3 regions of the Pantoea sp. SGAir0183 genome follow, and region 3 is predicted to be linked to each of the others. Evidence: predicted binding sites of a transcription regulator. Region 3 holds the regulator's gene; each other region holds the start of a gene.
The links. The regulator CRP, encoded in region 3, controls carbon source genes, mostly activating them, when cyclic AMP is high. The targets are predictions, from matches to a motif close to ATGTGANNNNNNTCACAT.

Region 1: a site for CRP is predicted at 3,427-3,444, ahead of pth (aminoacyl-tRNA hydrolase). Genes of this name have one in related genera too.
Region 2: a site for CRP is predicted at 3,988-4,005, ahead of msrB (peptide-methionine (R)-S-oxide reductase MsrB). Genes of this name have one in related genera too.

What each region holds. Positions count from the first base shown of each region.
Region 1 covers NZ_CP028053.1:2,557,952-2,563,559, forward strand. Annotated here, with positions in the region: gene ispE (4-(cytidine 5'-diphospho)-2-C-methyl-D-erythritol kinase) at 1-616, shown strand, start outside; gene prs (ribose-phosphate diphosphokinase) at 753-1,700, shown strand; gene C1N59_RS11900 (GGDEF domain-containing protein) at 1,921-3,069, shown strand; gene ychH (stress-induced protein YchH) at 3,070-3,345, opposite strand; gene pth (aminoacyl-tRNA hydrolase) at 3,604-4,191, shown strand; gene ychF (redox-regulated ATPase YchF) at 4,299-5,390, shown strand.
Region 2 covers NZ_CP028053.1:1,993,357-1,998,964, forward strand. Annotated here, with positions in the region: gene C1N59_RS09260 (MipA/OmpV family protein) at 153-902, shown strand; gene C1N59_RS09265 (aldo/keto reductase) at 976-1,827, shown strand; gene C1N59_RS09270 (D-hexose-6-phosphate mutarotase) at 1,835-2,710, opposite strand; gene gapA (glyceraldehyde-3-phosphate dehydrogenase) at 2,783-3,781, opposite strand; gene msrB (peptide-methionine (R)-S-oxide reductase MsrB) at 4,122-4,532, shown strand; gene C1N59_RS09285 (YeaC family protein) at 4,535-4,816, shown strand; gene pncA (bifunctional nicotinamidase/pyrazinamidase) at 4,901-5,509, opposite strand; gene ansA (asparaginase) at 5,526-5,608, opposite strand, start outside.
Region 3 covers NZ_CP028053.1:409,711-415,318, reverse strand. Annotated here, with positions in the region: gene C1N59_RS01900 (hydrolase) at 1-73, shown strand, start outside; gene C1N59_RS01895 (YheU family protein) at 78-296, shown strand; gene C1N59_RS01890 (phosphoribulokinase) at 358-1,227, shown strand; gene C1N59_RS01885 (OsmC family protein) at 1,257-1,661, opposite strand; gene crp (cAMP-activated global transcriptional regulator CRP) at 1,964-2,596, shown strand; gene C1N59_RS01875 (YccS/YhfK family putative transporter) at 2,655-4,730, shown strand; gene C1N59_RS01870 (bifunctional acetylornithine/succinyldiaminopimelate transaminase) at 4,732-5,608, opposite strand, start outside.

The DNA.
Region 1 (5,608 bases), 2.1 Mb from region 3:
GGGAACGCTGCCGGCGCAGGCGGGTGCGCGGATCGCCATTGAAAAGCGTTTGCCAATGGGCGGTGGACTGGGTGGCGGTTCTTCTGACGCCGCTACGGTTCTGGTGGCGCTTAATCATCTCTGGAAAACCGGTTTTTCGCCGACGGAACTGGCACAGATGGGCGTGAAACTGGGTGCGGATGTCCCGGTGTTCGTTAAAGGGCACGCCGCCTTCGCCGAAGGGGTCGGCGAGGTGCTTTCTCCCGCATCGCCTGCCGAAAAATGGTATCTTGTTGCCCATCCCGGCGTCAGCGTGGCCACGCCGGTGGTCTTTAACGATCCGGCACTCCCCCGTGACACGCCCGTGCGCACTTTATCAGCACTTTTACAGGCCCCCTTTCTTAACGATTGCGAATCAGTAGTAAGAAAACGTTTTCGTGAGGTTGATGAGCTTGTTTCATGGCTGCTAGAATACGCGCCGTCGCGCCTGACAGGGACAGGTGCTTGTGTGTTTGCTGAATTTGACACCGAGTACGCTGCTCGCCAGGTGCTGGAACTTGCCCCGTCATGGGTGCGCGGTTTTGTAGCCCGAGGCGTTAACGTCTCGCCGTTACAGCGCACTCTGCAAGGCGATTAGCGATAGCGTGACTGTGTCACCCTGTTCCAGATACAGCACGTTTCGCACTCACATACCCGTGTGAACGATCACGACAGTATTCGCCGGTTACTGTCATGACGTTCATTCTCTGGACGCAAAGCCTGAGGTTCTTCTCGTGCCTGATATGAAGCTTTTTGCTGGTAACGCCACCCCGGAACTAGCACAACGTATTGCCAACCGCCTTTACACCAGCCTGGGCGACGCCGCTGTCGGTCGTTTCAGTGATGGCGAAGTAAGCGTACAAATTAATGAAAATGTACGCGGTGGTGATATTTTCATCATCCAGTCCACCTGTGCTCCCACCAATGATAATTTGATGGAACTGGTCGTGATGGTCGACGCGCTGCGTCGTGCTTCAGCTGGTCGTATTACCGCTGTTATCCCCTACTTTGGTTATGCCCGTCAGGACCGCCGCGTGCGTTCTGCGCGTGTGCCTATTACCGCCAAAGTCGTGGCTGACTTTCTTTCCAGCGTCGGCGTTGACCGTGTTTTAACGGTTGACCTGCACGCTGAGCAGATCCAGGGCTTCTTCGACGTCCCGGTTGATAACGTCTTCGGCAGTCCCATTCTGCTGGAGGATATGTTACAGATTGGCCTGGAAAACCCGATTGTTGTTTCGCCTGACATTGGCGGCGTGGTTCGTGCCCGTGCTATTGCGAAACTGCTGAACGACACCGATATGGCCATCATCGACAAACGTCGCCCGCGTGCGAACGTTTCTCAGGTTATGCATATCATTGGTGACGTTGCGGGCCGTGACTGTGTGCTGGTCGATGACATGATCGACACCGGCGGCACACTGTGCAAAGCCGCGGAAGCGCTGAAAGAGCGCGGTGCCAAGCGCGTGTTCGCGTACGCGACGCACCCTATCTTCTCCGGTAACGCGGTGGAAAACTTACGTAAATCTGTCATCGATCAGGTTATCGTGTGTGACACCATTCCGTTATCCGAAGAGATGAAGTCGCTGCCAAACGTCCGTACCCTGACGCTGTCAGGCATGCTGGCCGAAGCCATTCGCCGCATCAGTAACGAAGAGTCCATTTCGGCAATGTTCGAACACTAATCTTCGCAGGCCGGACACGCTGTCCGGCCTTTTCTTTTGTCTGTGCCGTTCCCCTTCCGACAAAGCTGCTTGATTCACAGAAATTTTCGTTATGAGTCACCGCCGTTATTGTCACGCTTACTACGAAAAACTCTTTCGCTGAAATTATCTTATCTGCTCTTTTGCCATTCTGCGTTGAGTGGTACTTTGCCCGCACTTTTTATTGCGATCGTTTTCCACTATGAACCTCGACGTCTATACGTTATTTATTTGCGAACTCTACGTACTGGGGTTTATGAGTCTGATCCTGGCATTTGCCTGGGTCGGTTCGCATTACGATCGCACGCTGGGCTATGTTTGCGTGGCCATTTTACTGACGCTGGTCGCCTTTATTCTCAGTAGCCTGCGCAGCCAGGGCTATCAGTTTTTACCGGTGGCCATGAGCAACGTGTTGCTTATGCTGGCTTACGGGGGATTGTTCAGCGCGTTTCGCACCTTTTGCGGTAAGCAGCCGGGGATGAGTGGTCTGGTCGGGGCGCTGATCTGGTCACTGCTCTGCCTGATTCCGGGATTTTATTACAGCTTATCGCTGCGCGTACTGGTGCTCTGCCTGCTCTGCATCGGGTATACCGGAGCGCTTATCTATTTTCTCTGGCTGGCGCGGCGCAATATGGATGCAACGTTCTGGCCTGCCCAGCTCCTGCTCTGGATTCACCTGATATTCCATGTGGCTCGCATATTTCTGGATAATTCCCGCCCGGTCGGCGTTCAGGGCGCGATAAGCGGATCGAATTTCTCCGTCTATGTGATTATGGAATCCATGCTGTTTGTCATTGGGTTTACCGTGACGATTCTGGCGATGGTCAATGAGCGGACGCGCAATGCGCTGAAAGCGGCTTCACTGCACGATCCTCTGACCAATATCTGGAACCGTCGTGCGCTGTTTACCGGGGCCGAGGTGATGATTGAAGCCTGTCAGAAGCAGAATAAAGCGCTGACGGTGGTGTTATTCGATCTGGACCATTTTAAAGGTATTAATGACCGCTACGGGCATCATCAGGGCGACCAGGTTCTGATTGATTTCAGTCACCGTGTGTCCGGCATGCTGCCTGAAGGGGCGCGCTTTGCGCGACTGGGCGGCGAAGAATTTGCCGCCCTTCTGCCGATGATGTCAGCGCAGGCTAACGTCTGGTGCGAGCAGGTGCGCCAGGCGATCCACCTTTCCCGACCGGGACAGATTCCCTATTCCGTCAGCATTGGCTTCTCTACCGCCGACAATCGCCACATTGATTTTAGCGAACTGATGGCGCTGGCTGACAAAGCGCTCTATCAGGCAAAAGCCAAAGGCAGAAACCGAACCCAACCCTGCCTGACGTTGCCGGGAACGTGATTATGACGAGTGATGGCTGCGGCGGCAGCGTTTATCGCCATAATGCCGCTCCCAGTAATAGCGATCTTCGACTTTTTCACGACCGCTAATGCAGGCACCGGCCAGCCATAACAGTGCGCCAAAGAAAATCCCAAACATCGCGCCCTGCGCCAGTATCTGCGGCAGATTTAAAGAGGGAAGTTGGTTAATAATCGAAAAACCAACGCCGAGTACCATGGTCACTAAGCCCAGTGCCATTAAGGCATTTCCTGCCATACTTGAGTGATGACGTTTCATCTTTCACCTCCTGACGGTGCGGTCCGATGAGCGCACACAATGTTAACCTGTCAGTAGTTTAGGCAATGACAGCAGGCTAATTTGTGCACTTCGTCACACTCAGAACAGGATAAGTGTGACCAAAGCATAATTACAGCTTATTGATTTAGATGAAAAACAATTAATCACCGACACTAATAATTCGTGGCTCACACTTTGTGATCCGCAGCCTGGCACAGTAAACTACTGCCCTTTGGTGATAACAGCAGGATATTCCTTGTGAGCAGCATTAAACTGATTGTCGGCCTGGCGAATCCCGGTGCGGAATATGCCGCCACGCGCCATAACGCGGGGGCGTGGTATCTGGATTTGCTGGCTGAGCGGCACAATCAGTCGTTAAAAGAAGAAGCCAAATTTTTCGGTTATACGGCGCGACTGGCGCTGGCGGGCGAAGATGTCCGACTGCTGGTGCCCACCACCTTTATGAACCTCAGCGGCAAAGCGGTCGCGGCGATGGCGACCTTCTACCGTATTGCGCCCGAAGAAATTTTAGTGGCGCACGATGAACTCGATCTGCCACCGGGCATTGCGAAATTCAAACAAGGCGGCGGTCACGGCGGTCATAACGGCCTGAAAGACATCATCAGCAAGCTGGGCAATAATAATAACTTTCATCGCCTGCGCATCGGTATCGGCCATCCCGGTGACCGCAACAAAGTGACCGGATTTGTGTTAGGCAAACCGCCCGCCAGTGAGCAAAAGCTGATCGATGACGCCATTGATGAAGCAGCGCGCTGCACCGAACTGTGGCTGAAGGAAGATCGCATTAAGGCAATGAACCGCCTGCATGCCTTTAAGCCTGTCTAATCGCCCCGATTGTCGCGAATCTGTGTATAATGCGCGAAAATTATCTTACGTTTCCGGCGGCGCCTGCGTCCAGGCGTTGCCCATCCAGCTATAAAGGGTATTAAACCATGGGATTCAAATGCGGTATCGTGGGCCTGCCAAATGTCGGTAAATCCACTCTGTTTAACGCGCTGACAAAAGCGGGTATTGAAGCGGCGAACTTCCCCTTCTGCACCATTGAACCCAACACGGGCGTTGTACCTATGCCTGACCTGCGTCTGGATCAGCTGTCCGAGATCGTCAAGCCACAGCGCGTGGTTCCGACTACCATGGAATTCGTCGATATCGCCGGTCTGGTAAAAGGTGCATCGAAAGGTGAGGGCCTGGGCAACCAGTTCCTGACCAATATCCGTGAAACCGAAGCGATCGGCCACGTGGTTCGCTGCTTTGAAAACGACAATATTATCCACGTGAATAATAAAGTCGATCCGGCTGATGATATCGAAACCATCAACACCGAGCTGGCGCTGGCGGATCTGGACACCTGTGAACGTGCACTGCAGCGCGTGCAGAAAAAAGCCAAAGGTGGCGATAAAGACGCGAAAGCGGAACAGGCGGCGCTGGAGAAATGTCTGCCTCATCTGGAAAACGCGGGCATGCTGCGCGCGCTGGATCTGACCGATGAGGACAAAGCCGCTCTGCGCTATCTGAGCTTCCTGACGCTCAAGCCCACGATGTACATTGCTAACGTCAACGAAGATGGCTTTGAAAACAACCCGTACCTGGATAAAGTGCGCGAAATCGCCGCCAAAGAAGGTTCTGTCGTTGTGCCAGTCTGTGCCTCTGTCGAATCTGATATCGCCGAACTGGAAGACGAAGATCGTGACGAGTTTATGGCCGAGCTGGGCATCGAAGAGCCAGGCCTGAACCGCGTGATTCGTGCCGGTTACGCACTGCTGAATCTGCAGACCTATTTCACCGCCGGCGTCAAAGAAGTACGCGCATGGACTATCCCTGTTGGCGCCACCGCCCCACAGGCCGCCGGTAAAATCCACACCGACTTCGAGAAAGGCTTTATTCGCGCACAAACGATCGCGTTTGAAGACTTTATTACCTATAAGGGTGAGCAAGGCGCGAAAGAAGCGGGCAAGATGCGTTCAGAAGGCAAAGAGTACATCGTTAAAGATGGCGATGTGATGAATTTCTTGTTTAACGTCTAATCCCTGTAGTTAAAACAAACTGCACGTGAGTGAACAAGGTTGTGAAAGCCACGCGAATGCGTGGCTTTTTCGTTTTAAAGCTTCACAGAACAGGTTTGAAAAAAGCCACTAAGACATTGAGGATCAAACGCAACGTAGGCTGAATTTTCCGTCTTGAAAATAAGGCGGCTAATAAGCAACCTGACGAGGTGTGATAAATAACAACAAGAAAGCCCGGG
Region 2 (5,608 bases), 1.6 Mb from region 3:
TCCTCAGTTAACCCCCGTTCTGTGATGCCTTCAACCCGGTTATGCCACATTCTGCGGCAAACGCGGTAGATGATTTTGATATAAGGTTAATTCAGTCTGTAAAAAGCGTTAGACTCTATGTGTGATTGTTATATTTATGGAATGAATAAATTGTGAACCAATTCAAACTTAACGTGCTTATTGCACTTATCCCTTGTTATTTTCTGGGCCAGTCAGTACAAGCCGCACCCTTATCACTCGGTGCATCAGTGATTTATGCGCAGTCACCTTATCGTGGTGGACAGGACCGCTATTTGCCTGTTCCCATCATCAATTACGAAGGGGAAAAATTCTGGTTTAACACCCTGCAGGGTGGCTATTACGTGTGGAAAGACCCACAGGATCAGCTCTCTCTGTCGCTGTTGGGTTCGCCGCAGCAATACGACCCGGATGACAACGATCTGGGGGATATGAAGGGGCTGGATAAGCGCCGAATGACGTTGATGGGCGGGGTGACTTACCGGCACACGGATGACTGGGGCATCATACGGACCTCATTGTTAGGCGATGTGCTTAACAACAGCAACGGTATCGTCTGGGATTTGACCTATCTTTACCGTTTCAGCTTTGGCGACTTTACCTTTACGCCGGGAATTGGTGCATTGTGGAACAGCGCGAATCAAAACCGCTACTACTATGGCGTATCGGGTAACGAAAGCGATCGGACCGGAATTCGTCGTTATCATCCGGATGACAGCTGGTCGCCTTATGTGGAAATGAACGCCAGCTATAGCATTACCCCGCAGTGGAATGCCAGTCTTTCAGGGCGTTACACCCGCTTTGCCAGCGAAATCAAAGACAGTCCGATGGTTGATAAAAGCGGACAGTTTACGGTCTGGACAGGCGTCAGCTATACCTTCTGATGCGGCGCACCCCGCGAGTGCAGGCTGTGCGCTCTCAGGGTGCATATGCCCCCATTTAGTGCAGGAGAACCTGATGACAAAATATATCGATATTGCAGGTCAGCGTCAGATTCCGGCAATCGGTCTTGGCACCTGGTATATGGGGGAGGATCCCGCCAGCCGGCAACAGGAAATCAGTGCGCTTCAGGCAGGGCTGGATGCCGGTTTGCGGCTGGTGGATACCGCTGAAATGTATGCAGAGGGTGGCGCCGAAGAAGTGGTAGGCGATGCCCTGAAGGGACGGCGTGATGAGGCCCTGCTGGTATCGAAAGTTTATCCATGGAATGCCGGGAAACAGGATGCCATCGCCGCCTGCGAGGCCAGCCTGCGTCGTCTGCAAACGGATCGAATTGATTTGTATCTTTTGCACTGGCGCGGCAGTGTGCCACTCGACGAAACCATCAGCGCGATGCAGACCTTGCAGCAGCAGGGCAAAATTCGTGCGTGGGGTGTTTCAAATTTCGACAGCGAGGACATGGACGCCCTGTGGGCCGAAACGGGTGGCGAAAATTGTGCCACCAATCAGGTGCTTTATCATCTGGGTTCCCGCGGTATTGAATACGATTTGCTACCGCTCTGTCGCCAGTGCGCGATGCCCGTCATGGCGTATTGTCCCCTGGCACAGGCCGGTCGGTTACGCAGTCAGCTGTTTACCGACCCCGCTCTGAACGCAATTGCCCGCCAAAAAGGCATCACCGTGGCACAGCTTCTGCTGGCCTGGGCGATTCGGGATGGCGATGTCATTGCCATCCCTAAAGCCAGTTCACTGGTACATGTTCGTGAAAATGCGGCTGCGCTGGACATTACCCTGAGCGAGGAGGACTGTCTCAGACTCGACAGGGCTTTTCCGCCGCCACAACACAAACTGCCGCTGGATGTGGTCTGAACGCGCCTCAGGCCTTATTTTTCAAACGTATTGTCGTCGCCAGTCGGGCAGGGTTGTCGCCTGCACTGCGCAACGGTTTGCTGATGCGCGCGGTTTCAACACACACCATCGTTTTATAACCCTCATTTGGCATGTCCGCCATGCTACACGACAGCGCCACACCGGGATTCCACGTGACAACGTCACTATGGTGATGGTGGTACACTTCAATTTGCCGTTTTCCAGCCAGATCGTTGATAACTGAACAGTCTTTTGGCGCAGTGAAGATACGATCCACGCGCTCGGTAAAGCGCTGTTTACCCTCGCTCTGACCCGGCTGGTTATCTTTGACCTTGTCGATGTAATGTTCACCCAGTCCGGTGACCTCAACGCTCGCACTGTCCGCCACGTTAAAATAGCTGTGTAGCGCGGCTGTCGATTCATAATCACCGTAGGCTTCCAGCTCAATTTCGCAATGCTGGCCCAGACGGAAGCGGGCGATAAGGGTAAAGTCATGCGGCCACAGTTTCAGCGTTTGTGGGGTACTTTCCAGCACAAATGTCAGCAGCACGCCGTCTTCGTTTTCATCATGCGCAGAGAGCGTCCATGACTGATTTCGGGCAAAGCCATGGGCAGGCTCTCCTGCCGGTCCAAACCAGGGCCAGCAAATCGGTACACCGCCGCGAATCGCCTTACCAGGCAGGAAAGGGCTCTTATCGCTCAGCCAGATGACGGGCTTCTCACCGCTCGGTTGCCAGGCAATCAGATGCGCGCCCTGTAAGGTCACGGCCGCCCGTACACGCGGATGGCTGACAATGATAACCGGGAGTTCACCCACCTGACGTTGCGACAGATAAGGCGTGATTTGTTTAACCACGGGAAGGGAAAAGAGTTTGTCTTGCATGCCTGACTCCATAGTGAAGGGATCAAAAAAAGGGTGACCGAAGTCACCCTTATTGTCTCGTGTCTGGCTGCCTTATTTAGCAGCAACCAGCGCAATCAGGTCGAGAACTTTGTTTGAATAACCGGTTTCGTTATCGTACCAGGAAACCAGTTTAACGAAGTTGTCATTCAGCGCGATACCGGCTTTGGCATCGAATACTGAGGTCAGAACTTCGCCGTTGAAGTCGGTAGAAACCACGTCATCTTCAACGTAGCCCAGCACGTCTTTCATCTCGCCTTCAGCCGCGGCTTTGATAGCGGCACAAATTTCTTTGTAAGATGCAGCTTTTTCCAGACGAACGGTCAGGTCAACAACAGAAACGTTAGGCGTAGGTACGCGGAATGCCATACCGGTCAGTTTGCCGTTCAGTTCTGGCAGCACTTTACCTACCGCTTTAGCGGCGCCGGTAGAAGACGGGATGATGTTCTGTGATGCACCACGACCACCGCGCCAGTCTTTGTGAGACGGGCCATCAACGGTTTTCTGCGTTGCGGTAGTGGCGTGTACGGTGGTCATCAGGCCTTCAACGATACCAAATTTATCGTTAATGACTTTTGCCAGCGGGGCCAGACAGTTAGTGGTACAAGAGGCGTTAGAAACGATGTCCTGGCCCTGGTATTTGTCGAAGTTAGCACCACGAACAAACATTGGGGTGTCATCTTTAGATGGACCGGTCAGAACCACTTTTTTCGCGCCAGCAGTGATGTGCTTACGTGCGGTTTCGTCGGTCAGGAAGATACCGGTTGCTTCAGCAACGACGTCAACGCCCACTTCGCCCCACTTCAGGTTAGCCGGATCTTTCTCAGCGGTAACACGGATTTTCTTACCGTTAACAACCAGAGCGCCGTCCTGTACTTCAACGGTGCCGTCAAAACGGCCGTGAGTAGAGTCGTACTTCAGCATGTACGCCATGTAGTCAGCGTCCAGCAGGTCGTTGATAGCAACGATTTCGATGTCAGAGCGCTGTTGAGCAGCACGGAAAACGATGCGACCGATACGGCCAAAACCGTTGATACCTACTTTGATAGTCATATATTCCACCAGCTAGTTGTTAGTGAATAAAAGGTTGGCTGTAAAATTACAAAAACCTTACCAGGCGTCAAGCGGAATCGTGTCAATTGTTGCGACAGGTCAATCCACCGAACAGGAATTATTTGACGCGCAACCGCTTGCGCGCTTCCGCGAACATCGTGCTCTGTTGAAACCTTCGCCGAATATATAGGGATATGCCAGAGAAAAGGTGATCAAAATCACAAATCCACCTTGTAAGATACGGACCGAAGGGCAGAGCACAAAAAAAGACCCGACTAATGTTGATCATTTGTTAGAATACTAGTCGATTTTTTCAGAATGACATCCCGGAATTGCTCAAATGCCTAAAGAAACCGCACCCGACGCAAAAATCGCCCAGTTAACTGAGATGCAGCGCTATGTCACGCAACAGCGTGGCACGGAGCCGCCGTACAGCGGTGCGCTGCTGCATAACAAGCAGGAAGGGATTTATCACTGCCTGGTGTGCAACGCGCCCTTGTTTCTTTCAGAGACGAAATACGATTCAGGCTGTGGCTGGCCGAGTTTTTATGAGCCCGTCAGCGATGAGGCTATTCGTTATCTGGAAGATAACTCGCACGGTATGCAGCGTATTGAAATCCGTTGCGGCAACTGTGATTCTCATCTCGGCCATGTTTTCCCTGATGGGCCGCAGCCGACCGGTGAGCGTTACTGTGTGAACTCAGCCTCGCTGAACTTCACCAGTCCACAAGGCGACGAGATTAAGGGCTAACAATGAAACAGCAACTTGAAGCCATGCTTGATGCTATGACACCCGAAATTTATGAACGCCTGATGACGGCCGTTGAAACCGGAAAATGGCCGGATGGAGTGGCGCTGACGCAGCAACAGCGTGATAACAGCCTGCAGTTGGTTATGATGTGGCAGGCGCGCAATAATGATGCGCCACAGCATATGACCATCGGCAAAAATGGCGAAATGGTGACCAAATCGAAAAAGCAGTTAAAAGAAGAGTTTGGTATCGAACCGGACGTCACGCGCATTCATCTGCATTAATGGCGCGGTAAGTCGCCAGTCAGCCACGCGCAGGCGGGCATCGTATGGAAGAGCAAAAAGGGCTGGCGTATAGCCAGCCCTTTTTCAGATAATGACGGCGCCCTGAGCCGCCATCTGCGCCAGCGCGATGTCGCTGTCTTCTGGGTTGAGATTAACGCCACGGCAGCCTGCCGCCACGACCTCGACCTGATAACCCAGTTCAAGTGCATCCAGCACGCTGTACTTCACGCAGTAATCCGTCGCCAGGCCCAGCATGACCAGATGCGTGATATCGCGTGCGCGTAACCAACTGTCCAGTTCTGTCTTGCGTCGGTGTCCGTTGTCAAAAAAGGCGCTGTAGCTGTCTACGTCCTGATCCTGCCCTTTATGGAAAACCGCGTCGAACAGGCTGCGATCAAGTCCGGGATGAAAATCAGCCCCCGCAGAATGCTGCACGCCATGATCCGGCCACCAGATCTGTGGCAGGCCGTTGAGTTCACCGAGGGTATAGACAGGTTCGCCGGATACGGAAGCAAAACTACCGTGATCGGCTGGATGCCAGTCCTGCAGGGCTACGACGCACTCACCATTCTCATGAAAAGCACGGGCGTAGCGGTTAGCAACCTCGACCGTATGATCGCCTTCTTTGACGGCCATTGGGCCGCCGGGGCAGAAGTCGTTCTGGATGTCGATAATGATTAATGCCCGTTTCATTGCCGTTGACTCCATCTTAGTGGTCTGTCAGTTCGCCACGCAGGTTCTGCTGCATTTTGGCGCGGATCTGATCGCTGGACAGATCCTGGCTCAACAGAT
Region 3 (5,608 bases):
CACCCTGCGTCAGCCTCGGTTGTGGCTGGAGCAGCGCGTGCCACAGTGGATTTCCTCTTATCTGGATAACTGACTCTGTGATTATTCCCTGGGAACAGGTTTCTCCCGAAACCCTTGAAAATCTTATCGAAGCGTTTGTTTTGCGTGAAGGCACGGATTACGGCGAGCAGGAGCTCAGCCTGACGGAAAAAGTCGCCGATGTGCGTCGTCAGCTGGAGCACGGCGAGGTCGTTCTGGTATGGTCGGAACTGCACGAGTCGGTCAACATCATGCGCAAAAGCGAGTTTCGTGGCTGATGCAACGAACGGAAAATCGTGCTAACAATGCTCATCGCCCGACGTCACAGGGACTTCAACTATGTCTGCACGCCATCCGATTATCGCGGTAACGGGCTCCAGCGGTGCGGGAACCACCACCACCAGCCTGGCGTTCCGTAAAATTTTTCAGCAACTCGGTTTGCACGCTGCCGAACTGGAAGGGGACAGTTTTCACCGCTTTACCCGACCCGAAATGGACATGGCTATCCGAAAAGCGCGCGATCTGGGGCGACATATCAGCTACTTTGGCCCGGAGGCGAATGATTTTGGCCTGCTGGAGCAAACGTTCATCGAATACGGCGAACACGGTAAGGGCCAGTCGCGTAAGTATCTGCACACCTATGATGAAGCCGTTCCCTGGAACCAGGTTCCCGGCACCTTCACGCCCTGGCAACCGTTACCTCCGGATATGGATGTGCTGTTTTATGAAGGCTTGCACGGCGGCGTGGTGACTGCACAACACAATGTGGCGGAAAAAGTCGATTTGCTGGTCGGCGTCGTGCCCATCGTCAACCTGGAGTGGATTCAGAAACTGGTGCGCGATACCAGCGAGCGTGGCCATTCACGCGAAGCGGTGATGGATTCGGTAGTGCGTTCCATGGAAGATTACATCAATTTCATTACGCCGCAGTTTTCACGAACCCATATTAACTTTCAGCGCGTCCCCACGGTGGATACCTCTAATCCCTTTGCCGCGCGCACCATCCCTTCGCTGGATGAAAGCTTTGTGGTTATCCACTTTCAGGGGCTGGAAGACATTGATTTTCCCTATCTGCTGGCCATGCTGCAGGGATCGTTTATTTCCAATATCAACACGCTGGTGGTACCCGGCGGCAAAATGGGACTGGCGATGGAGTTAATTATGGCGCCGTTAGTAAAACGGCTCATGGAAGGGAAACGGATTGAATAACCACAGAGGCCAGCCTGGCCTCTGTGAGATTACAGCGCGATCACTTCGTAGCTGTGGGTAATGTTGACGCCTTTGCCTAACATGATGGCGACAGAGCAATATTTTTCCGCTGACAGATCGACAGCGCGTGCCACGGCTTTATCCGAAAGTGCGTTGCCGCTGACGATAAAATGCAGATTGATATGGGTAAAGATGCGGGGGGCTTCTTCCCGACGTTCAGACAATAGTTTCACTTCGCAATCAACCACATCGTTGCGGCCTTTTTGCAAAATTGACACAACGTCAATGGCGCTGCATCCCCCTGCCGCCATCAGCACCATCTCCATAGGGCTCGGCGCTTTATCGCCAGAATTGCCATCCATCAGTACCTGATGGCCGGACGATGATTCCCCCAGGAATGTTAACCCTTCAACCCATTTGACGCGTGCCTGCATAATTTTGACCTCAGAATACCCTGTTTTGGCTCAGCGTACGCTTTTGCCTGGGAAACAGCAATCCAGAGAAAACGCCATCTTGCTGAAGCGAGACAACACAAGACAGTCGACGTAAGCTGTGCTACAAACAGAGCTGAAAATATTTTTCGTCATCCGAAGACGAAGCCGGGAAGAATGATGCGCACTGCGCCGAATGCAGCCCGAATAATTTCCTGAATGGAAAGACGCTTAACGCTTACATCGCCTGGCAGGGAAACAGAGCCCTGTATTTTGGGCACGATTACAACAGAGGATAATAGCGAATGGTTCTCGGCAAACCGCAAACAGACCCTACACTTGAATGGTTCCTGTCCCATTGCCATATTCACAAGTATCCATCCAAAAGTACGCTCATTCATCAAGGTGAAAAGGCGGAAACGCTTTACTACATCGTTAAAGGTTCCGTTGCGGTACTGATTAAGGATGAAGAAGGCAAGGAGATGATTCTGTCCTATCTGAATCAGGGCGACTTTATTGGTGAGCTTGGCCTGTTCGAAGAAGGTCAGGAGCGCAGCGCCTGGGTACGTGCGAAAACCGCGTGCGAAGTGGCAGAGATTTCCTACAAAAAATTCCGTCAGCTGATTCAGGTGAATCCGGACATCCTCATGCGCCTCTCCTCGCAAATGGCGCGCCGTCTGCAGGTCACATCGGAAAAAGTGGGCAACCTCGCGTTCCTTGATGTCACCGGTCGCATTGCGCAGACGTTGCTCAACCTGGCGAAACAGCCGGATGCCATGACGCATCCTGACGGCATGCAAATTAAAATTACGCGTCAGGAAATTGGCCAAATCGTGGGATGTTCACGTGAAACCGTGGGACGTATTTTGAAGATGCTGGAAGACCAGAATCTGATCTCCGCACACGGCAAAACAATTGTTGTTTACGGCACGCGCTAAGCTTTATTCTTCACGGCATAATGGCAACGTTATGCCGTGAATTATTTGCGTTGAGCCGATGTGGCGAAGAATAATTTATCACCCTGAAGTTAACTATGCCCTGCGCCAGACACTGGTGTTGTGTCTCCCCGTCGCGCTCGGCTGGCTGTTTGGCGATCTGCAAAAAGGATTGCTGTTCTCATTGGTGCCTGCCTGCTGCAATATTGCCGGTCTGGATACACCCCACAAACGCTTCTTTAAACGCCTGATTGTCGGCGGCAGCCTGTTTGCCCTGGGTAGCTTACTGATGCAGTGGCTTCTGTTTAAAGACGTGCCCTTACCGCTTATTCTTTTCGCTCTGCCTTTGCTGCTGGGCGTGACAGGTGAAATCAGCCCACTGCACGCACGGTTACTCCCTGCCACACTGATCGCAGCGATATTTACCACCAGCCTGATTGGCCGCATGCCCATTTACGTACCGCCCCTGCTCTACATCGGCGGTACGCTGTGGTATGGCCTGTTTAACTGGTTCTGGTTTTGGCTGTGGAAAGAGCAGCCAATGCGTGAAAGCCTGAGTCTGATTTACCGCGAACTGGCGAACTATTGTGACGCCAAGTACACCTTGTTGACGCAACTTACCGATCCGGAGAAGGCGCTACCACCGTTGCTGGCGCGGCAACAAAAAGCAATCGACCTCATCAACACCTGTTATCAGCAGATGCATATGCTGTCCGCCAGCCGCGATCACAGTCATAAGCGACTGACCCGCGCTTTTCAGGTCGCACTGGATTTACAGGAACACATTTCTGTCAGCCTGCATCAGCCAGAAGAAGTGCAAAAACTGGTAGAACAAAGCCATGCTGAGGCCGTGATTCGCTGGAATGCGAAAACCATTTCCGCCCGTTTACGTGAGCTGGCAGACAACATCCTGTACCACCAACTGTCCAGTCGCTTTGATATGGACAAGCAGCTGGGGGCACTGGAAAAAATCGCCCGTCAGCACCCGGACAATCCGGTAGGAAATTTTTGCCTTTATCACTTCAGCCGCATCGCACGGGTACTGCGTACACAAAAGCCCCTTTATCAGCGTGATTTGATGGCGGATCGCCAGCGCCGTTTACCGCTTCTGCCCGCACTCAGAAGCTATCTCTCGCTGCGCTCTTCTGCCCTGCGCACGGCCGGACGTTTTTCTGTGATGCTGATGCTGGGTAGCGGGCTGGCGCTGTTCTTTTCGATTCCCAAACCCTACTGGATTCTGATGACCATTATGTTTGTCAGCCAGAGTAACTACAGCGCTACACGGGTGCGTATTCAGCACCGTGCGCTGGGCACCTTTGCCGGGCTGGTGATTGCGGCAGCCTCGCTGCGGCTGGATGTCCCTGAACCGCTGGTGTTGAGCATCATGCTGGTGATTACCTTTATCAGCTATCGCTTTACCCGCCAGTTTTACGGCTGGTCGATGGTGGGGTTCACGGTCACCGCGGTATATACCCTGCAACTTCTGTCACTTAACGGCGCACAATTCTTACTGCCGCGCCTGCTGGATACCCTGATGGGCTGCCTGATTGCGTTTGGCGGAACGTTATGGCTTTGGCCGCAATGGCAAAGTGCCCTGCTACGACAGAACGCACATGATGTGCTTGAGGCTTTCCAGGACGCGTTACGCATGTTGCTTGGTCCGGAACAGTCTCCCGAGGTACTCGCCTATCAGCGCGTTAACGTTAATCAGGCCCACAATGCAGTCTTTAACTCACTAAATCAGGCGATGCAGGAGCCGGGGTTTAACGCACGCTATTTACAGGATATGCGTTTATGGGTCACGCACAGCCAGTTTATCGTTGAGCACATCAACGCCATGACGATTCTGGCACGCGAACATACCATGCTGCCGCCTACGCTGGCGGAGCACTATCTGCAATGGTGTGAAATTGCGCTGCAGCGTTGCCAGCAGCGGCTTGAATATGATGGCGAAAGTTCGCAAACCGATCTTTTACAGGGGATTGAAGATATCAACGAGGGACCGGTCACAGTACTGGAGCAGCACATCAGGCGCATTCTGGATCATCTTAAGGTGATGCACACGATCTCATCGCTGGCGTGGAACCAGCGACCGCATCATGGTCGCTGGCTGATTCGTAGTCTGGGTCGAAAATAACTCAGGCAGCCAGGACTTTCCCGGCCGCTTTGGCAAAGCGCGCCATGCCTTCTTCAATATCGGCGGGTTCAATAATCAGTGAAGGGGCAAAACGCATCACATCCGTACCAGCCACCAGCACCATAACGCCTTCAGCCGCGGCGGCATTGAGGATATCGCGTGATTTTCCGGCATGTTGCGGCTTCAGGGCCGCGCCTACCAGTAAGCCTTTGCCGCGAATATCGCTAAACAGATCGTAACGGGCATCAATCGCCTTGAGTGCCTCGACAAACTGCTGACGACGGGATTCCACGCCGTTCAGCACGTCTGGCGTATTGATCAGATCCAGCGCGGTTTCAGCAATCGCACAGGCCAGCGGATTGCCACCATAGGTGGTGCCATGCACGCCAGGAGCCATCGTTGACGCCACCTCCTCAGTGGTCAGCATCGCGCTGACAGGAAAACCACCGCCCAGCGCTTTCGCCGAAGTCAGAATGTCTGGCGTGACGCCGTAGTGCTCATAAGCAAACAGCTTACCGCTGCGCCCCATACCGCTCTGAACTTCATCCAGCACCAGCAACGCCTGATGTTTATCGCAGAGCTCACGCAGCCCCTGCATAAATTCTGGCGTGGCCGGCATGACGCCACCTTCACCCTGAATGGGCTCAACGACAATCGCACAGGTGTGGTCGTCGATAACGGCTTTCACTGCCGCCAAATCGTTGAATGGCACATGCACAATGTCAGCGGGTTTCGGGCCAAAACCGTCGGAATATTTTGGCTGGCCGCCTACCGTGACCGTAAACAGCGTCCGGCCATGAAAGGCATTATGGAAGGCAATAATTTTGCTTTTAAACGGGCTATGACGTTTACAGGCATAATAACGCGCCAGCTTAAAC